Regions from separate parts of the Luteococcus sp. H101 genome, predicted to be linked through region 1. Evidence: riboswitches for the same ligand, from Rfam matches in the RefSeq annotation. Region 1 holds a riboswitch; each other region holds the start of a gene.
What was found. Region 1 has a riboswitch for cobalamin ahead of AAEX60_RS00990 (VWA domain-containing protein). Riboswitches for the same ligand answer to the same signal wherever they lie in the genome.

Region 1 (6,942 bases):
ACCAGGCCCGGGACGCCCAGGTTCCGCGCAGCGGTCATGGCCTCGTCGGGCTCAGGAGTGAAGCAGGTGGCGGTGCACGACGGGTGGCAGCGCAGCCATTCGATGGCCACCGACGCGTCATCCGTCCACAGGTGCTCGCCGGGAACCGGGGCCAGCCGGGCCAGGATCACGGCCCGCTCATCCCGCGGCAGCGGGGTCAACGGGGCAAACAGGTGGTCGGGGGCACCGACCGTCCAGCCGGCACGCAGCGGCCCGTCGAGTTCCAGCCCGACGATGTTCAGCCGCGGTGAATCCCCTTGCCAGCCGTCGGCCTGGCCGGTCCGGTGGGTCTGGTTGGGAGCGCCCAGGTGGCCCAGCACGTGCAGGGTGCTGGCGCCGTAGCCCGCGGCCACCAGCAGCTCCGCGAGCTGCGCAGGGGTGTGCTCGTCGGAGCTGAGCACGATCACCCGTCGCCCCGGCGCCAGCTCCCGGTTGACCAAGCTGACGTCGCGGCCGACGACGCTGACCACGGCGCAGCTCTCCGCCGCCCAGTTCAGTTCAGCGCGGGCCAGGGCCACCGAGGAAACGGCGGGGTGGATCCGGACCCGCTCCGCGCCCAGCATCCCGATCAGCGTCGTGCCGATCCCGCTGACCAGCGGATCACCGGAGGCCAGCACCACCACCGTCGCATCGGCGGGCAAGCAATCCAGCAGCGCGGGCAGCTTCTCCCGTAGTGGGGAGGGCCACGGCAGGCGAGTTGGGCGCGGGGACCCCTCGAGGAGCATCGCCAGGTGGCGGGCGCCGCCCAGCACCACGTCGGCGTCGAGCACCAGCCGTCGCAATCGTTCGGGCAGGCCATCCCAGCCGTCGGCGCCAACCCCCACCACGTCAACCGGTCGCTCGGAGCTCATGGTGCCCAACGCTAGCGGCACGGCTGCGGCCCGCCCCAGTGCCAGACTGGTGGGATGCTGCTCACCCTGACCTCCACCGCGCCCTCGGCGTCCGACCTGGGCTTCCTGCTGCACAAGCATCCGGAGCGCGTGCAGCGCAGCAGCCTCAGCGTGGGCACCGCGACGGTCTACTACCCGGAGGCCAGCGACGAGCGGTGCACCGTGGCGCTGAGCGTCACCGTCGACCCGATCGCGCTGGTCAAGCAGCGCGGCATCAAGGCGCAGCCCGGCACCCTGGGCCAGTACGTCAACGACCGCCCCTACGCGGCGGGCTCCATGCTGGCACTGGCGATCGGCAAGGTCTTCACCACCGCCCTCAACGGCCGCTGCGATGCCCGCCCGGACCTGGCCGCCAGCCCGCTGCCGCTGACCGTGCACCTGCCGGCGATGGCCGTCCGCCCCGACCAGGGACAGGACGCGAATGAGCTGGTCACCAGCCTGTTCGGGCCGCTGGGTTGGCAGGTGGAGACCCGCAGCACTCCCCTGCTGGAACAGGATGCCGGCTTCGACTGGGGTCCGTCGCCCTATCTGGACGTCACCCTCACCGGCACCCTGCGGCTGGCCGACGCGCTCAGCCACCTCTACGTCCTGCTGCCCGTGCTGGACCGGGGCAAGCACTACTGGATCAGCACCGACGAGGTCGACAAGCTGCTGCGGCGCGGCGGCGACTGGCTGCCCGGCCATCCACAACGCGAGTTCATCACCGGCCGCTACTTGGGCGCGCATCGCGGCCTGGTGGACGACGCCCTGACCCGGCTGGAGGAACTCGACGACCGGCTCCCCGCCGAGGTGGACTCCCCCGAGACTGACGACGCCGAGGCGGAGATCACCGAAGCCGAGGCCACGGACAACGAACCCGAAGCGCGCCATCCGCTGCGCAAACTCCGCCTGGAAGCAGTCCTGGCCGAGCTGCACCGCGGCGGGGCGCACAGCGTCGCCGACGTCGGCTGCGGCGAGGGCGCCTTCCTGCGCCACCTGCTGCCCGACCCGCAGTTCACCCGGGTGCTGGGACTCGACGTCTCGGCCCGTGAGCTGGAACGGGCGGAACGCAAGCTCAACCTGGACCGGCTGAGCGACACGGTGCGCGGCAAGCTGACCCTGCGCCAGTCGTCGGTCACCTATCGGGACGACGCCCTGACCGGCTTCGACGCGATCCTGCTGGTGGAGGTGCTGGAGCACGTCGACGAGGATCGGCACCCGTCGCTGGAGGCCAACATCTTCGGCGCCGCGCAGCCCGGCCAGGTGATCGTGACAACGCCGAATGGCGAGCACAATGCCCGCTACGGGCTGGGGGCGGGCCAGCTGCGCCACCCGGACCACCGCTTCGAGTGGACCCGGGAACAGTTCGCCGCGTGGGCCGCACGGGTCGCCCAGGCCTACGGCTACCGGGTGACGCTCGGCGGCATCGGCGACGACGACCCCGAGCTCGGCCCACCCACCCAACTGGCCGTCTTCACCCGCACCGAGGAGGCCTCCCATGGCTGACGTCCACGTCCCGGAACTCTGCCTGGTGGCCCTGATCGGGGTCTCCGGCGCGGGCAAGTCCACCTTCGCGCGGGAGAAGTTCGCGCCCTTCGAGGCGGTCAGCTCGGACTTCTGCCGCGGCCTGGTCAGCGGTGACGAGAATGACCAGTCCGCCTCCGCCGACGCCTTCGAGATCCTGCACCACATCGTCGGCAAGCGGTTGGAGCGCGGCCTGCTGACCGTGGTGGACGCCACCAACACGTCGCCCCAGGCCCGCAAGGAATTGGTCCGGGTGGCCAAGGAGCAGGACGTGCTGCCGGTCGCGATCGTGCTCGACGTCGATCCGGCAGTGGCGATCGAGCGCAACACCCACCGGCCGGATCGCGCCTTCGGTGAGGGGCCGGTGCGCCGGCAGGCCGCACAACTGGCCAAGTCCCTCAAGGGCCTGCAGCGCGAGGGATTCCGACACATCACGGTGCTGGGCTCCACCGAGGAGATCGAGCAGGCCCGGATTGTTCGCGATCCGCTGCTGAACAACCACAAGCACCTGCATGGCCCCTTCGACATCGTCGGTGACGTGCACGGCTGCTTCGACGAGCTGGTGGAGCTGCTGAAGACCCTGGGCTACCGGATCAGCCGCGACCACGACGGTCACGCGGTGGACGCGGAACACCCCGACGGCCGCACCGTCATCTTCGTCGGTGACCTGGTGGATCGTGGCCCCGGCACGGTCGACGTGCTGCGGCTGGCCATGGGAATGACCGCCGCCGGCCATGCGCTGGCGGTGCCCGGCAACCACGAGGCCAAGCTGGTCCGGGCCCTGGACGGGGCAAAGGTGCAGGTCAGCCACGGTTTGGAGACCACCCTGGCGGAGCTCGACGCCCAGCCGGCCAGCTTCCGGGCTGCGGTGCGGGAGTGGTGCTATTCCCTGGTCTCCCACCTGGTACTGGACGACGGGAAACTGGTGGTGGCCCACGCCGGGTTGAAGGAGGCCTACCACGGGCGGGCGTCGGGTCGGGTGCGCTCCTTCGCGCTCTACGGTGACACCACCGGCGAGACCGACGAGTTCGGCCTGCCGGTTCGCTACCCGTGGGCCGACGAATACCGCGGCCAGGCGATGGTGGTCTATGGCCACACCCCCACGCCGCGGCTGGAGTGGGTGAACAGCACGCTCTGCCTGGACACCGGCGTGGTCTTCGGCGGGCAACTCTCCGCGCTGCGTTACCCGGAACGGGAGACGGTGCAGGTGGCCGCGCACGCGGTGCACTACCAGCCGGTCAAACCCTTCGCGACGGCCGAACGCGCGCCCGACGAACTTCGGCTGGACGACGTGCTGGGGTTGCGGAATGTCGAAACCGAGCTGCTGGGCCGCGTCTCCATTCCCGCGGAGAATGCCGCCGGCGCGCTGGAGGTGATGAGTCGCTTCGCGCTGCACCCGTCGCAGCTGGCCTATCTGCCGCCGACGATGTCCCCGGTGGCCACGTCCAAGCGCCCTGACCACTTGGAACACCCCGATGAGGCCTTCAGCCAGTTCCGCGAGTGGGGCGCCGGACGGGTGGTCTGCCAGGAGAAGCACATGGGTTCGCGGGCCGTGGTTCGGCTGCACGACGATGGCGATGTGGTGCACACCCGCACCGGCCGGGCCTTCCTGCCGCCCAAGCTTCAGGCCGAGTTCACCGGACGGCTGCGCCGGGCCGCCACCGCCGCCGGGCTGTTCGAGGAGCTGGGCAGCAGCTGGCTGCTGCTGGATGCGGAGCTGCTGCCGTGGTCGATGAAATCGGAGGGGATGCTGCGGGAGCAGTATGCCGCCGTCGCCGCGGCCGCGAAGCTGTCGTTGACCGCCGAGGTGGCGGCGCTGGAGGCCGGCGTCGGGCGCGGGCTGGAGCTGGCCGACGAGTTGGCCGCCGCCCGGCAGAGCCTGGCCAATGCCCACGCCTATGACCAGGCCTGGCGGCGTTATGCCTGGCCAACCCGAGGTCTGGCCGGGGTGCAGCTGGCGCCCTTCCAGGTGCTGGCGGCACAAGGCAGCACCTTCGAGACCCGCGACCACCGCTGGCACCTGGCCGTCGCGGACCGGTTGGCCGAGGCGGATCCCGAGCTGATCCGTCGCACCCGACAGCTGGAGGTGGACGTCGAGGATCCGAGCTCGGTGGCCGAGGGCGTGGCGTGGTGGGAGGAGCTGACCGGCGCGGGCGGCGAGGGAATGGTGGTCAAGCCGCTGGCCAACCTGAGCCACACACAGAAGGGTGCGCTGATGCAGCCCGGCCTCAAGGTCCGCGGGCGGGAGTACCTGCGGATCATCTACGGCCCGGACTACACGGTGGAGCGCAACCTCACCCGGCTGAAGAACCGCAACCTGGGCAAGAAGCGCTCGCTGGCGCTGCGGGAGTACGCGCTGGGGCTGGAATCGCTGCACCGGCTGGTGCGCGACGAACCGTTGTGGCGGGTGCACGAGCCGGTCTTCGCGGTGCTGGCCATGGAGTCGGAGCCGGTGGATCCGCGCTTGTGACGGCGGTGTGGCCCGGCCCTGGAAAACGCTAGGGTGGGCCTCACTTGGCCCGAGGTGCCTCCGAACCGGTCCGCCGGGGGTTGGGGAGAATCTGGGAAGCCGGTGGGAATCCGGCACAGGCCCGCTGCGGTGAGCCGGGGCGTCACGCACGCACCCGACGAGTCCGAAGACCGGCCTCGAGCCACTGACCATCCATCGGCCACTTGAGCGGGAGCCTCGAATGCCCTTGTCACAGAAGTCTCAGTCACCCCAGAAGGCGCCCACGGCGCTGACGCACCAGCACTTCCCCTTCTCCGCCATCGTCGGCTGTGAGTCCGACGACCTGGACGCCATGGGTCTGGCCCTGGTGCTGACCACCATCCAGCCGCAGATCGGCGGCGTGCTGGTCCGCGGCGAGAAGGGCACGGCGAAGTCCACCGCCGTGCGCGCGCTGGCCGCCGTGCTGCCGCCGATCGACGTCTTCCAGGGCGATCGCTTCTCCATCGACCCGGCCGATCCGCGCGCCACCTCGCCCGACGGCCCCTTCGACATCGAGTCGGTCACCAGCCGGGCGGTGCGGCTGGTGGAACTGCCCGTCGGCGCCACCGAAGACCGGGTGCTGGGCTCCATCCACCTGGAAAGCGCCTTGTCACACGGCAATGTGGAGTTCGAGCCGGGGCTCTTGGCCAAGGCGCATCGCGGGATCCTCTACGTCGACGAGGTGAACCTGCTGCACGACCACCTGGTGGATCTGCTGCTGGATGCCGCCGCCATGGGCCGGGCGACGGTGGAACGCGACGGCGTCTCCATCGAGCACGCGGCGCGCTTCGTGCTGATCGGCACCATGAACCCGGAGGAGGGCGAGCTGCGCCCCCAGCTGCTGGACCGCTTCGGCCTGACCGTCGAGGTGGCCGCCCCGCGGGACTGGCAACTTCGCGCCGAGGTGGTGCGCCGTCGGATGGCCTACGACGCTGACCCGGCCGGTTTCCAGGCCCGCTACCAGGCGGCCGATGAGACCCTGAGCCAGCGGATCGCCCGCGCCACGGAGCTGCTGCCCAGTGTCCGGCTGGGTGATGCGGCGCTGTTGAAGATCGCGGAGATCTGCGCCGCCTTCGAGGTGGACGGCCTGCGTGCCGACATCGTCACCGCCCGCACCGCCATCACCCACGCTGCCTGGCAGGGCCGCACCGCCGTGACCAAGGCCGACATCCGCCAGGCCGCCCTGCTGGCGCTGCCACACCGGCGTCGACGCAATCCCTTCGACGCCCCCGGTCTGGACGAGGACCTGCTGGACCAGCTCTTGGGCGACGACGAACTTCCGCCCGAGCCGGAGGAGCAGCAGCCCGACCCAGGCCAAGGCCCCGACGATGCCCCGGAGGATGATCGCGACCCAAAAGGCGGTGAGGGTGACGACGGTGAGCTGACCCCGCCGGAGCCGCCCAGCCCGCAGGACGGTGGTGCCGACTTCACGGACCCCGAGCCTGTCGAGGGGCAAGAGGAGGACCTGCCGCTGCCCCCGCCGCCCCTTCCCCCGGACGCGGCCTCGGACGGGGCGCAGACCGTGGTGAGGGCCGCCACGCCGTCGCCCCGGCCGCGTACGCTGACCGTGCGCGGGGTGGGAGATGGTGCTGCGGGCAAGCGCAGCCGGGCCATCACCAGTAGTGGGCGACGGGTTGGCGCCCGTCGCCCGAATGGCGACTCGACCGGATCGCTGCACCTGGTGGAGACCCTGCGCGCCGCCGCCGGGGAACAGCCCCGTCGCCGGGACGCGGCTGCCCCAGCCAACCCAACCACGATGGCCGAGCCTGCCGAGACCCCCCGATCAGCTCGGGGAACGGGGAGGGAAGGCACTCGCCTGGATCTGCGCGCCGAGGACATCCGGCTGGCCGTCCGCGAGGGACGCGAGGCCAATCTGGTGCTCTTCTGCGTCGACGCGTCGGGGTCGATGGCCGCGCGCAAGCGAATGGTGCAGGTCAAGACCGCGATCCTCAGCCTGCTGCTGGACGCCTATCGCCGCCGGGACAAGGTGGGGCTGATCAGCTTCCGCGGCGCCGGGGCGGA
Region 2 (7,243 bases), on a different contig from region 1:
GGTGCCGTCAATGACTCCTTCGGCTTCGGATGCGCCCTCGCCCAGCTCCTTCAGGTTGCCGGCCAGGTACACGGTCTTGGCACCGGCCTCCTTCAGGGCCTTGGCGACGGGCAGTGCCTGCTCGGCGTAGACCTTGGCATTGGAGCACAGGCAGGCAACGGGCGTGCCGGCCTGCTTGAAGGCCGCGACGATCTCCTCGGTGGAGCCGCCCTCGGCCTTGGGCGTGGGCAGCCCGGCAACGTGGAAGAGGTTGCCGGCAAAGCCCTCCCGGGCACCGAAGTCACGACGCTGGCCCAGGCAGGCCAGGAAGACCGAGGCATTGGGCTGGGCCTTGACGGCGTCGCGCATGGCCTCGAAGACCTCGGAGTCCCGGTGCCATTCGAGCCCGGCGAAGGCCGGGGCCTCGGGGCGGGGGCGGGCGGTGGTGACGTCCAGCTCCTCGATGTTCGGGAACTCGGAGACACCGGTGATCGGCTTCTTGCGGGTGGCCAGGCGCTTGGCGCGCTCGGCGATCACCGGCTCCAGCTCGGTCTTGGCAAGCCCGTCGACAACGGCCTTGGCCATGCCACCGGCAGCCTCGAGCTTGCCGAAGACAGCCCAGCCGGCCTCGGCCAGCTTCTTGGTGAGGGACTCGACATACCAGGAGCCGCCCGCCGGGTCATTGACCCGGACGATGTTGGACTCCTCGGCCAGGATCACCTGGGTGTTGCGGGCAATGCGACGGCTGAAGTCGCCGGGCAGGCCCCACGCGGTGTCGAAGGGCAGCACGGTGATCGCCTCGGCGCCACCGATACCGGCGGCGAAGGTGCTCATGGTGCCGCGCAGCATGTTCACGTAGGCGTCGTCGCGGGTGACCTCGCGCCAGGAGGTGACGGCGTGCTGCCGGGCACCCCGCTTGGCCTCGGAGACCCCGAAGACCTCGCCCACCTTGGACCAGCAGGTGCGCAGCGCGCGCAGCCGGGCAATCGTGGCGAACTGGTCGACGGTGGCGGTGACCCGGAAGTCGATCGCGTCGAAGGCCTGGTCGGGGGTGAGCCCCTGGTCGATCAGTGCCCGGACGTACTCGGCACCGGTGGCCAGCGCGTAGCCCAGCTCGTGCACGTCGCCGGCGCCGGCGTTGTGCCAGATGGTGGCGTCCACGACGATGGCGCGGGAGCTCCGCATCCCGTCCAGCTTCTTGACCCACTCGGCCAGCGCGCCCAGCTCGGGAGTGGTGCCGTTGAGGGCGGCCAGACCGATCGGGTCCAGGCCCAGCACGGCGGACTTGTGGTTGCGCGGCTTGTCGCTGGCGTCCAGGACCTGCAGCAGCGCCTCGGCGGCGGCCTCCTGGTCGGTACGGCTGGACACCTCGACGGTGATCAGCTCCAGCAGCACGCCCTCCAGTGTGCGGGCCAGGTCCTCGGCCTTGATGGCGTCGGGGTCAACCCGGAACCACAGGCTGCTGGCGCCGCGCTCCAGGTCGGTGAGCACCGCTTGGCTGGTGAAGGCCGCATCGGGATCCTCGTGCAGGGCCCGCACATCCCACGCGTCGGCCTCGCCATTGTGCACTGTGGTGCCGCGGGTGAAGGGGGCGACGCCGGGGTAGCCCAGCTCCTTCGGGGCATCCTCCAGCGTGTAGATGGGCGCGATCTCCACGCCGTCGACGGTGGTGGTGACCAGTCGGGCAACCGCCTGGTCACCGGTCAGTAGCTTGTCTTCTGGACGTCCGCGGTTCAGGACCTTGGCGGCTGCCTCGCGCCACTTGTCCATCCCCGGCTTCGCGAAGTCGCTGGCGAGCTTGAACTCTCCAGCACCCCCGCGGGCGTCCGGCTCAGTCGTTGTCATGGGACTCCTGCTCCGATGAGGTTGTCGTCGGCTCCCCCGAAGGGTGACCGACCTGACGTGTGGACTCCTCGGTTCCGTTCTGGTGGTGACGCGTGAGCCCGGGAACACCCTGCAGGACTGATCCCGGGGCCGGCGCCCCTGCGCTCGCACCTGGCGGGTACGACGCCGCTGGCAGGTATTCGGACTCGTGGGCACTTCGCCCGAAGGCGTCTTCCTCGACCACCGCTTCCCAGGCCCAGACCCAGTGCTGCTCGTCCGGTGGCGTGCGATCCCTCGCATGCCGGACGGGTGGTGTCGTTCCCACTCACCGCTGCGGGACAGTTCCGGATTCTCGCCGGATTCCCTCTTGCGTCGGCCTGCGTGCACAGGTCGAACCAGCACTTCAAACCCTAGCGGGAGGCCTGTCTGCGCGGGGGTGGCGGGGTGAGAAAATGGCACTTGTGGTCAGACCGTAGGCGCGCCCGGTCGACCGTCTCGGCGCCGAGTGGACGACGCGCCGCGGAGTGGCTATAGTCTTCTCTCGCGCCTGCCGCTCCGGCCAAGCCCGGGGCATGATGGCGCCAGATCCGCCGGAAACGACGGATTTGCAACGGAAAGTTCGATGAACTAAAGTTGAACGGGTTGCCGCAAGGCAGTCCACGGCAGGAAGTCAGGCGTTGCGACGCATGGCCCACTGCCAGCCGGTCGAGGATCGGAGTTGACACTCCGAAAGATTGCCGGTAAGGTTGTCGAGTTGCCCCAAGCGAGCGTCGTGGGATGTGAGCGCGGGTCGTGCCCGAAACTTGAGAACTCAACAGCGTGTCTAAGGTCAATGCCTAAATTTACCCGTGGCCATTGATTGGATCCCTTTTGTGGGGGTTTGGTTGGTGGTTATGGTTTCTTTGAGTATGGAATTTTGATTTGCCAGTTTTCTGGTATGTCGGGTTTCGAACTTGTTGATGTGACGACGTTGCCGCCTTTGGTGGTTGTCGATATTTTTCAACGGAGAGTTTGATCCTGGCTCAGGACGAACGCTGGCGGCGTGCTTAACACATGCAAGTCGAACGGTAAGGCCCTTCGGGGTACACGAGTGGCGAACGGGTGAGTAACACGTGAGTAACCTGCCCCAGACTCTGGGATAACCGCCGGAAACGGTGGCTAATACTGGATATTCAGCTTTCATCGCATGGTGGTTGTTGGAAAGATTTTTTGGTTTGGGATGGGCTCGCGGCCTATCAGCTTGTTGGTGAGGTAGTGGCTCACCAAGGCTTCGACGGGTAGCCGGCCTGAGAGGGCGACCGGCCACATTGGGACTGAGATACGGCCCAGACTCCTACGGGAGGCAGCAGTGGGGAATATTGCACAATGGACGGAAGTCTGATGCAGCAACGCCGCGTGCGGGATGACGGCCTTCGGGTTGTAAACCGCTTTCAACGCAGACGAAGCGAGAGTGACGGTATGCGTAGAAGAAGCACCGGCCAACTACGTGCCAGCAGCCGCGGTGATACGTAGGGTGCGAGCGTTGTCCGGAATTATTGGGCGTAAAGAGCTTGTAGGCGGTTTGTTGCGTCAGAAGTGAAAACTCAGGGCTTAACCCTGAGCCTGCTTCTGATACGGGCAGACTAGAGGAAGTTAGGGGAGAACGGAATTCCTGGTGGAGCGGTGGAATGCGCAGATATCAGGAGGAACACCGGTGGCGAAGGCGGTTCTCTGGGACTTTCCTGACGCTGAGAAGCGAAAGCGTGGGGAGCAAACAGGCTTAGATACCCTGGTAGTCCACGCCGTAAACGGTGGGTACTAGGTGTGGGTCACATTCCACGTGATCCGTGCCGCAGCTAACGCATTAAGTACCCCGCCTGGGGAGTACGGCCGCAAGGCTAAAACTCAAAGGAATTGACGGGGCCCCGCACAAGCGGCGGAGCATGCGGATTAATTCGATGCAACGCGAAGAACCTTACCTGGGTTTGACATGTACCGGAAACCTTCAGAGATGGAGGCCCCTTTTTGGTCGGTACACAGGTGGTGCATGGCTGTCGTCAGCTCGTGTCGTGAGATGTTGGGTTAAGTCCCGCAACGAGCGCAACCCTCGTCCAATGTTGCCAGCACGTAGTGGTGGGGACTCATTGGAGACCGCCGGGGTCAACTCGGAGGAAGGTGGGGATGACGTCAAGTCATCATGCCCCTTATGTCCAGGGCTTCACGCATGCTACAATGGCCGGTACAATGAGCTGCGAGCCTGTAAGGGTGAGCGAATCTCAAAAAGCCGGTCTCAGTTCGGATTGGGGTCTGCAACTCGACCCCATGAAGTCGGAGTCGCTAGTAATCGCAGATCAGCAACGCTGCGGTGAATACGTTCCCGGGGCTTGTACACACCGCCCGTCAAGTCATGAAAGTCGGTAACACCCGAAGCCAGTGGCCCAACCCTTTTGGGGGGGAGCTGTCGAAGGTGGGACTGGTGATTAGGACTAAGTCGTAACAAGGTAGCCGTACCGGAAGGTGCGGCTGGATCACCTCCTTTCTAAGGAGCTTTGTACAGGCAGCCGTTGTGTTGTTTGTCATTCACGCTGGTTCCAACACGCACGTTGTTGGCCGGTCGTGGCTCTGGATTGTGGAACATTGACCAATGCACTCGTCTGAGTGGATGTTGTTTCTAGTACTGCCCTTTTGGGGTGTGGAACGAGGTGGTGTCCGTGAGGAGGGGTGTGACACGCTGTTGGGGTTCTGAGGGGTCGGTCACGCATGGTGACGCTCTCTGTGTCGAACCGCATACTGATGACTGTTGTGGTTGTTGGTGGTGGTGTCGCCCGTATTTTGAGAACTGGACAGTGGACGCGAGCATCTTTGTAGTGTTTTTTTACAAGCTACTTAGTGCGATCGGTGGATGCCTAGGCACCAAGAGCCGATGAAGGACGTTGTAACCTGCGATAAGCCCTGGGGAGCTGGTAAACGAGCTGTGATCCTGGGATTTCCGAATAGGGAAACCTTGAAGTTACCGGAGTTGTGTCCGGCAACCTCTGCCTGAATGTATAGGGCAGTTGGAGGGAACGCGGGGAAGTGAAACATCTCAGTACCCGTAGGAGAAGAAAACAATAGTGATTCCGTGAGTAGTGGCGAGCGAAAGCGGAGGAGGCCAAACCGTGTGTGTGTGATAGCTGACAGGTGTTGCATGCGCGGTGTTGTGGGGCCATTCGGATCATACTGTCATGTGATCAACAAGTGAGAAATGTGCAGCGAAGGTGAATCAGTTGGGAAGCTGGACCGGAGTGGGTGAGAGTCCCGTAACCGTATGTTGTGCACTTGTGAGTGTTACCCCAAGTAGTGCGGAACCCCTGAAATTCCGCGTGAATCTGGCGGGACCACCCGTTAAGCCTAAATACTCCTTGGTGACCGATAGCGGACAAGTACCGTGAGGGAAAGGTGAAAAGTACCCCGGGAGGGGAGTGAAATAGTACCTGAAACCGATCGCATACAATCCGTCGGAGCCCGTGAGGGTGACGGCGTGCCTTTTGAAGAATGAGCCTGCGAGTTAGTGGTGTGTGGCGAGGTTAACCCGTGTGGGGTAGCCGTAGCGAAAGCGAGTCCGAACAGGGCGATACAGTCGCACGCTCTAGACCCGAAGCGTAGTGATCTATCCATGGCCAGGTTGAAGCGACGGTAAGACGTCGTGGAGGACCGAACCCACTTGGGTTGAAAACCGAGGGGATGAGCTGTGGATAGGGGTGAAAGGCCAATCAAACTACGTGATAGCTGGTTCTCCCCGAAATGCATTTAGGTGCAGCGTCGCGTGTTTCTTTCCGGAGGTAGAGCACTGGATGGTCTAGGGGGCCCACAAGCTTACCGAAATCAGCCAAACTCCGAATGCCGGGAAGTGAGAGCGTGGCAGTGAGACTGCGGGCGATAAGGTTCGTAGTCGAGAGGGAAACAGCCCAGATCATCAGCTAAGGTCCCCAAGAGATAACTAAGTGGAAAAGGATGTGGAGTTGCGCAGACAACCAGGAGGTTGGCTTGGAAGCAGCCATCCTTGAAAGAGTGCGTAATAGCTCACTGGTCAAGTGATTCCGCGCCGACAATGTAGCGGGGCTCAAGTTATCCACCGAAGCTGTGGCACTCACACAATAACCTCTGTAAGGCAGGTGTGTGGGTGGGTAGGGGAGCGTCGTGTGTGCGGTGAAGCGGCGGGGTGACCCAGTCCGTGGAGTGCACACGAGTGAGAATGCAGGCATGAGTAGCGAATGACGGGTGAGAAACCCGTCCGCCGAATATCCAAGGGTTCCAGGGTCAAGCTAATCTGCCCTGGGTAAGTCGGGACCTAAGGCGAGGCCGACAGGCGTAGTCGATGGACAACCAGTTGATATTCTGGTACCGGCGAAACAACGTCCATGCTGAATCATCTGATGCTAAGCACGCGAGCCGGCACGGATCCTTCGGGTGATGTGTTGGTGAGTCTGTGAACCGAGGGTGTAGTAGGCAAGCTGCGGAGGGACGCAAGAAGGTAGCCCATCCCGGGCGATGGTTGTCCCGGGTCAAGTGTGTAGGGTTGACGGTAGGCAAATCCGCCGTCTGTATGCCTGAGACATGATGAGGAGCCACACTGTGTGTGGTGAGTGGGTGATCCTATGTTGCCTAGAAAAGCTTCGTGAGCGAGTTGTGAGCCGCCCGTACCCTAAACCGACACAGGTGGATTGGTAGAGAATACCGAGGCGATCGAGAGAATCATGGTGAAGGAACTCGGCAAAATACCCCCGTAACTTTGGGATAAGGGGGACCCGATGCGTTAGCCGTCTTGCGCGGTGAAGCGTGGAGGGTCGCAGAGACCAGGCCCAAGCGACTGTTTACTAAAAACATAGGTCCGTGCCAACTTGAAAGAGGATGTATACGGACTGACTCCTGCCCGGTGCTGGAAGGTTAAGGGGAACTGTTAGCTTCGGCGAAGCGGTGAACTTAAGCCCCAGTAAACGGCGGTGGTAACTATAACCATCCTAAGGTAGCGAAATTCCTTGTCGGGTAAGTTCCGACCTGCACGAATGGAGTAACGATTTGGGCGCTGTCTCCACCATGAACTCGGCGAAATTGCAGTACGAGTAAAGATGCTCGTTACGCGTAGTAGGACGGAAAGACCCCGGGACCTTTACTATAGTTTGGTATTGGTGTTCGGTACAGCTTGTGTAGGATAGGTGGGAGACTGTGAAGCGGCCACGCCAGTGGTTGTGGAGTCATCGTTGAAATACCACTCTGGCTGTTCTGGATATCTAACCTAGGACCATGATCTGGTTCAGGGACAGTGCCTGATGGGTAGTTTGACTGGGGCGGTCGCCTCCCAAAAGGTAACGGAGGCGCCCAAAGGTTCCCTCAGCCTGGTTGGCAATCAGGTGTTGAGTGTAAGTGCACAAGGGAGCTTGACTGTGAGACCGACAGGTCGAGCAGGGACGAAAGTCGGGAC
Region 3 (7,243 bases), on a different contig from region 1:
AGCTGGTGTTTCCGGCCGCCAGCCCCAGCGTCGAGATCCCCAGGATGATGCCGAGCGCCCGGAACGCCGGCCTCATGATGCGTAGGTCCAGGACGAGGAACTTGATCATGGACGAGCCTTTCTGCTTGCGGGAAGGGTCTGCAGAAAAGTCACGCATGTCGCCCCTCCTTGGCCAGGGCGATCACGACCTGCTCCACGCTGGGCGCTTCGCTCAGCACACCATCCGGCAGCGCGACGGTGTCCTCGGTGCGCATGAGGCCGTCCCAGCCGGCGTCGTGCTGGCGAGCACCAAGCACCAACTGCTGAACCGGGGCGAGGGAATCACGCCCTCCCTTGACCAGTCGGAAGCCGTCGATCACCTCCTGCAGCGGACCACCGGCCACCAGCCGGCCAGCGCTCATCACGGCCAGATGATCGGCGATCTTCTCGATGTCGCTGGTGATGTGGGAGCTGAACAGGACGGTGTGGTTCTCGTCGGTCATGTACTCGGCGATCATGTCGATCAGTTCGCTGCGGGCCAGCGGGTCCAGACCGCTGGTGGGCTCGTCGAAGAGCAGCAGCTCGGCGTCGTGGGCCATGGCGATGGCCAGTTGCAGCTTCATCCCCATGCCGCGCGAGAGGTTGTGGACCCGCTTGTCCATCTCCAGGCCACCCCAGCCCGCGATCCGCTGGAAGGTGGCGTCGCTCCAGTTCGGGTAGAAGGGCTTCAACGCGGGCGCAATCTCGCGGAGCCGCCAGTTGCGGGGCAGGCTCGGGACGTCGAAGACGACGCCGACGCGCTCGCGGTCGATCAGCTGGCTGCTGCCCGACGTGGGGTGCACCAGCCCCAGGGCGATCTTGAGCAGGGTGGTCTTGCCGGCCCCATTGGCACCAACCAGGCCGGTCACGTAGCCGCGGGGCAACTCGAAGGTGATGGGCCCCAGCGAGAAGCCGGGGAAGTCCTTGGTGATGGCGTGCATCACGAGTGGGTTCATGATTCCTCCGTGAGAAGGGCGTCGAGCACCTGATGGAGCTCGGTGGGGGTCAGGGACGCGAGCCGTGCCGCCGCGATGGCCTTGCCGAGGTGGGCCTCGACGTCACGCAGCACCTGCTCGCGGACCAGTTCGGAGTCGCGGGGCAGGACGAAACTGCCCTTTCCCGGGACATTGGTGACGAAACCCTCGGCGGCCAGATCGCTGAACGCGCGGGTGGTCGTGATCACACTGACCTGCAGGTCGCGCGCCAGCCCACGGATGCTGGGCAGGGCGTCGCCTTCCGCGAGTTCCCCGCGCAGGATCGCGGCCTTGATCTGGGCCTTGATCTGCTCATAGATCGGCACGCCGCTGGTGTTCGAGAGCACAATGTCCATGGATCCCCCCTACTGTCTATATTCACTATAGACAGTAGGTACGATCAGTTCAAGGGCGGCGTCACCACATCTGCTTCCATGACCGACGCCGAGTTGGCTCTCCCCGTTGCTACGCTGCGCCACGTACACGTAGGTGCCCGTCAGGGCCCAACAGAGAAGCCGGTGTGATTCCGGCGCGGTCTCGCCACTGTGACAGGGAGGCCGCACTCACGATGCCACTGGCCCTTCGGGGCTGGGAAGGCGAGTGCGGCCAATGAACTGGAGCCAGGAGAACTGCCTGCGTGTTCGTTCAGGAATCCACGCAGATGGAGGGAACGAGAATGGGCGCACACCCGTGCCCGCTGCGAGCCACTGTTGGCCGGTCATCGGTCAGCCCTGTGGCCGAGTTCTGCTGCCTGGATTCTCTTCCGGGTGCCCCGGCATCCACGACACTGGAGAGAAACCACCATGAAGAAGACCCTCGTCGCCCTCGCGACAGCCGCCGTTGCCCTGACTGGATGCGGCATCCAGGATGACTCAGCATCGACGGGAGCCGCGCACACGCTGCGCCTGGTGACCGTCTACCCGGCCAACACCACCGACCCGCACATGGTGCAGACGGCCTTCATCCTCAATTCCGGCACCGTCGAGACGCTGGTCAAGCTGGACATCAAGACCGGTACCCTGAGTCCCGGTCTGGCCACGGCGTGGACCCAGAAGGGCAATACCTGGCAGCTCACCATCCGCGACGGGGTCACCTTCCACAACGGCAAGGCGTTGACCGCGCAGGTGGTGCAGCAGAACATCGAGCGGGCCATCAGCAAGAACCCCGGAGTCAAGGCGCTGCTGCCCATCGCGTCGATGAAGGCCGACGGTCAGACCCTGACGATCACCACCACCAAGCCCTATGCGGGCCTGATGAGCGAGTTCGTCCATTTCAACACCGCCATCATCGACCCCGAAGCCGGCATCGAGAAGCCCATCGGAACCGGCCCCTTCAAGTTCGACAGCTTCACGACCACCGGGGCGGCCGAACTGAGCCGCTTCGACGGCTACTGGGATGGCAGGGCCAGGCTGGAGCGGGCCACGATGACCGCGAACCAGGACGCGAATGCCCGGCTACTGGCGCTGCAGTCCGGCGAGGCCGACGTGATCTACCGGCCCTCCACCGAGACCCTTGACGGACTGAAGAAGGACGACCGGTACACCGTCGAGACCCGGACGGGAACCCGGGTCTACCACCTGCTGTTCAACTTCAAGGGCCCCCAGGCCGAACTCTGGGGGAAGCAGGACTTCCGTCAGGGAATCGACGCACTGCTGGACCGGCGGGCCATCGCCAAGACCGTGATGAGCGGCTACGGCGAGGCCACCGACAATCCCTTCGCCGGCAAGACCGCCGTTTCTCCCGGGCAGGTGACCCGGCCGTCCGGCAAGGAGGCGGCCCTCAGGTACTTCCAACGGGCCGGGCTGGAGGTCAGCAACGGAAAGGTGACCAGCAAGGGCAAGCCCCTCACCATGAACATCGTCACCTATGTGGCGCGGCCCGAGCTGCCCCAGATCGCCCAGGTGATGGAGAACTCCGCCAGCCAGGTCGGGATCACCTTCAAGATCGTCACCGCTGACAACATCGACGAGCACCTGACCAGCAAGGAATGGGATGTTGCCACCTATTCGGCCAATACCGTGACCCGCGGCGACGGGTCCTATTTCATCCACGGTTCACTCACCCCCGGCGGCGCACAGAACCACGGGCAGCTGGACGACCCCGCCCTGAACAAGCTGATCGATCGGTTCAACAGTGCGCCGGATGCCACCCAACGGGCCAGCGTGGCCAGACAGCTGGGGGTCACGGTCCGCGACCGCCAGCTCAACAGCTACCTGGTGGCACCGATGGAGACCGCCGCCTTCGCCAAGGGCGTCACGGGCTGGCAGACCCCCAGCAATGAGTTCGAGTACCCGATGATCACCAAGGACCTCGACCGTGGCTGACCCCCTGGTCCGGCTGCTGCGGCACACGGCCGGGATCGGATTCAGCATCTGGTTCCTCACCGTGGTGAGTTTCCTGGTGGTGGCCCTGGCACCCGGTGACGCCGCACTGTCGGTGCTGAGGGTGGACACCATCGCCCACAGCCAGGCCGAGATTGCTGCCTATCGCGCCCAGCTGGGGCTGGACGATCCGCTGCTGGTGCGGTACTGGCGTTATCTGTCGGGACTGCTGCGCGGGGACCTCGGGATGTCGGTGATGACCGGTCAGACGGTGGCGCACGAGTTGGGCGAGGCCCTGCCCGCAACCGCCCTGCTGGCACTGTCCTCCATCACCGTGACCCTGGTCCTGGTGGTTACCCTTGGAACCCTGGCCGCCACCCATCCCGACACATGGATCGATCGGCTGGTGTCCGCGGGGTGCTACCTGGGGGCCTCCATGCCCACCTTCTGGCTGGGACTGCTGCTGATCCAGTGGTTTGCGGTGGACCTGCGGTTGTTGCCGGCCTCGGGCTGGCGCGGTGGAGCCGGGCTGGTGCTGCCCTGCGCGGCCCTGGCCGTGGCGATCGCCCCGCCCTTCATCAAGCTCTTCCGCAACTCCTTCCAGGAGACCCAGCATCGGGATTTCGTCCGTTCGGCCCGCGCCCGGGGAGTTCCCGAGCGGGTGTTGCGTCGAGCGCACGTGCTGCGGGCCAGCCTGATTCCCGTCGTCACGATGATGGGCGTCAGCCTGGGCAGTCTGCTCTCGGGTTCCGTGGTGGTGGAGGCCGTCTTCGGGCTGCCCGGGGTGGGCAAGCTGGCCGTCGAGGCGGTCACCCGTCGCGACTATGCGGTGATCCAGGGCTTCATCCTGGTGATCGGGATCGCCATCATCGGGATCAACCTGCTGGTTGACCTGAGCTACCGCTGGATCAGCCCGGAAGTCCGGCTGAAAGGGACACGATGAATCGCACCGTCAACCGCAATACCGTGACCCTGGCCACCGCCACCGTGCTGCTCCTGTTGCTCGGGCTGGCTGGCCCGTGGCTGGCCCCGCACGATCCGCTGCAGGTGGATCTCACGCAGGCCTTGCTGCCAAGCAGTTGGCAGCACCTTGCCGGAACCGACCAACTCGGCCGCGACATCTGGTCCCGAATCCTCACCGGTGGCCGCACCACGGTCGGGATCTCCATGCTGGCGCTGGCGCTCTCGGCCGGGATCGGCGTACCGCTCGGTCTCTACTCGGGCTACCTGGGCGGCGGACTCGACTGGGCCCTGATGCGGCTCTGCGACGCCTTCATGGCGCTGCCTGAGTACGTGGTGGCCATCGTGCTGACCGGCCTGCTGGGCCCGGGCGTGTTCAACCTGGTCCTCGCGATCGTGGTGGTCAAGTGGATCGGCTACACCCGGCTGGTGCGCAGCATCGTCGTGGAGGAGAAGACCCGGGACTACTTCATGTCGGCCAGGATCAGTGGCGCACGGACCGCACGGATCATCCGCCGGCACCTGGTCCCCCACGTGATCGGGCCCGTGCTCAGCCTGGCGACGCTCGACATCGGCAAGATCGTGTTGCTGGTGGCCTCCTTGTCCTTCCTGGGGCTGGGTGTGCCCCAACCCTCCCCGGAATGGGGCGCCATGCTGAATGAGGGGCGCGCCTACTTCGGCCGGACCTCGTTGTTGATGTTCGCCCCGGGGCTGGCGATCTTCGTCGTGGTCCTGCTGACCAGCCTGGCCGGCGACGCGCTGGCCAAGCAGTACTCCACCGACCCCACCCGGATCACGACGGGAGCCGCCAGATGACCCTGCAGATCGAGGACCTGAGGGTCACGGCACCCCACGGGTTGGAGCTGGTGCACGGAATCGACGTCGAGGTGCAGCCCGGCGAATGGTTCGCACTGGGGGGCGAGAGCGGCTCCGGCAAGAGCGTGACCGCCCACGCCATCGGAGACCTGCTGCCGGTTGGCCTGACGCGCACGGCCCGAACGCTCCGGCTGGGTCAGCACGACCTGCTGACCCAGGGACGACGGCAGATGCGCCGGATCCGGGGCACGGAGATCTGCTACGTCTTCCAGAACTATGCCGGTGCCTTCTCCCCCTACCACCGGATCGGTGCCCACATGACGGAGGCCCTGGGGGCACACGGGACGACGAACAGTTCGGCGTACCACAGCACCATCCTGACCGCGCTGGAGGAGGTGGGCTTGGACCCGGAGGCCACGGCCAACCGATACCCCTTCCAGCTCAGCGGTGGCCAGCTGCAGCGGGTGGTGCTGGCGACGGCCGTCATGGCGCGACCGCGGCTGTTGATCGCCGACGAACCCACCACGGCCCTCGACGCCGTTACCCAGGCAGATGTGCTGGCCAGGATCGACCAGCTCCGGGCCAGCACGGGCTGCGCGGTGCTGTTCATCACCCATGACCTGCGCTGCGTCCGGACCCATGCCGACCGGATGGCGGTGCTGCGCCACGGCGAAATCGTGGAACAGGGCACCGTTGCCGAGATCACGGCCCGGCCCAGTCATCCCTACACCCGCGGCCTGCTCGCGGCGCTGCCACCGATCGATCGGGACCTCGACCGGCTGCCAGTCACCCAGCAGGGAGCGTGAGCATGTCATCGACCACACCGGCCCTGCTGGCCCAGGGCATCACCAAGACCTATCTGGGCGGGCTGCGCGCCGTCAGTGGCGTCGACCTGGCCATCGAACGAGGGCAGTGTCTGGCGCTGGTGGGCCAGAGCGGCTCCGGCAAGAGCACCCTGGCCCGCTGCCTGCTGGGCGTCGAGCCCATGGACTCCGGCCGAGTCTGGCTGGGCGACGACGAACTGACCGCCCTCAAGGGGAGGCCCTACCGTCACAGGCGGGCACGGATCCAGGCGGTCTTCCAGAGCGCCACCGACTCCTTCAACGCCCGGCTGCCACTGCTCACCTCAGTGCTGGAACCGCTAGACTGCCAGCCGGAGGTGCTGCGCCGGCGCGTCGCCGAGGCCGGCGGTCGTCGCCAGTTGGCGGAACAGCTGTTCGAGCGGGTGGAACTGCCCACCACCCTGCTGGACCGGATGCCCGGCCGGGTTTCCGGCGGCCAGCTGCAGCGGGCCGCGATTGCCCGGGCCCTGAGCATCGAGCCGGAGCTGATCGTGCTGGACGAACCCACCGCCAGTCTGGACGTCTCCCTCCAGGCCCGGATCCTGAACCTTCTCAAGGACCTGCAGGAGGATCTGCAGGTCTCGATGCTGTTCATCACCCATGACTTGGCGGCGGCACGATTCGTCGCCGACCAGATCGTCGTGATGCGCCACGGCCAGTTCATCGACGAGTTCCCCGCGCAGGACCTCTGCGCGGAGCAGCGAGATCCGTACACCCGGGAATTGGTCAGCCTGTTCAGTTGACCCACGTCAAGCATGGAAGAAAGATTGGAAGACCTTGCCTGAGCCCACCAAGAACCTCCCAGGAGTATCGGTCCGCGACGCCCGGCCGCAGGACCTCTCCGCGGTACGCGGACTGGTCCTGACCAGCGTCCGGGAGGATCACGGCCTGGACTACAACCCCATCTGGCATGCCGACCTTGATCGGGCGGAGGACTGTTACCTGCGTGACCCCCGCGCGGCGCTGCTCGTCGCCGAGGCCGGGGAAGGGATCATCGGTTGCGGCGGGGTCCGGCCCTTTCGACGCCGTGGCCCGGAGCCGGTGCAGCGCAGGTACGGACTGCGGGAGGATGTGGGGGAACTGGTGCGCGTGGCCGTTCTCCCGCGGTTCCGGCAGAACGGGTTGGCGCGGCAGGTGTGCGCCCGGCTGGTGAACGGGGCGGATCACCTCGGCTACGGCGTCCTGACCCTGCACACGCCGGCGGTGACGCCACGGTCGGCTGTCCCCTTCTGGCGAGCGTTGGGTGCCGTCCAGATCCACGATGACCGGCAGGACGGTCTCGTCGACCCAGCGGTCGCCTCCATCTACTTCG

Region 2: another riboswitch for cobalamin. It lies ahead of mutA (methylmalonyl-CoA mutase small subunit); the one in region 1 lies ahead of AAEX60_RS00990 (VWA domain-containing protein).
Region 3: another riboswitch for cobalamin. It lies ahead of AAEX60_RS02220 (ABC transporter substrate-binding protein); the one in region 1 lies ahead of AAEX60_RS00990 (VWA domain-containing protein).

The regions. Positions count from the first base shown of each region.
Region 1 is NZ_JBCDMW010000004.1:75,914-82,855, reverse strand. Features, by position in the region: gene cbiE (precorrin-6y C5,15-methyltransferase (decarboxylating) subunit CbiE) at 1-890, opposite strand, end outside; gene AAEX60_RS01000 (3' terminal RNA ribose 2'-O-methyltransferase Hen1) at 945-2,414, shown strand; gene AAEX60_RS00995 (polynucleotide kinase-phosphatase) at 2,407-4,902, shown strand; cobalamin riboswitch at 4,938-5,095, shown strand; gene AAEX60_RS00990 (VWA domain-containing protein) at 5,123-6,942, shown strand, end outside.
Region 2 is NZ_JBCDMW010000044.1:712-7,954, reverse strand. Features, by position in the region: gene mutA (methylmalonyl-CoA mutase small subunit) at 1-1,824, opposite strand, end outside; cobalamin riboswitch at 1,978-2,217, opposite strand; rRNA gene AAEX60_RS15920 (16S ribosomal RNA) at 2,803-4,321, shown strand; rRNA gene AAEX60_RS15915 (23S ribosomal RNA) at 4,658-7,243, shown strand, end outside.
Region 3 is NZ_JBCDMW010000007.1:106,924-114,166, reverse strand. Features, by position in the region: gene AAEX60_RS02235 (ABC-2 transporter permease) at 1-109, opposite strand, end outside; gene AAEX60_RS02230 (ABC transporter ATP-binding protein) at 150-974, opposite strand; gene AAEX60_RS02225 (GntR family transcriptional regulator) at 971-1,348, opposite strand; cobalamin riboswitch at 1,463-1,643, shown strand; gene AAEX60_RS02220 (ABC transporter substrate-binding protein) at 1,796-3,316, shown strand; gene AAEX60_RS02215 (ABC transporter permease) at 3,309-4,256, shown strand; gene nikC (nickel transporter permease) at 4,253-5,089, shown strand; gene AAEX60_RS02205 (ABC transporter ATP-binding protein) at 5,086-5,895, shown strand; gene AAEX60_RS02200 (ABC transporter ATP-binding protein) at 5,898-6,674, shown strand; gene AAEX60_RS02195 (GNAT family N-acetyltransferase) at 6,709-7,243, shown strand, end outside.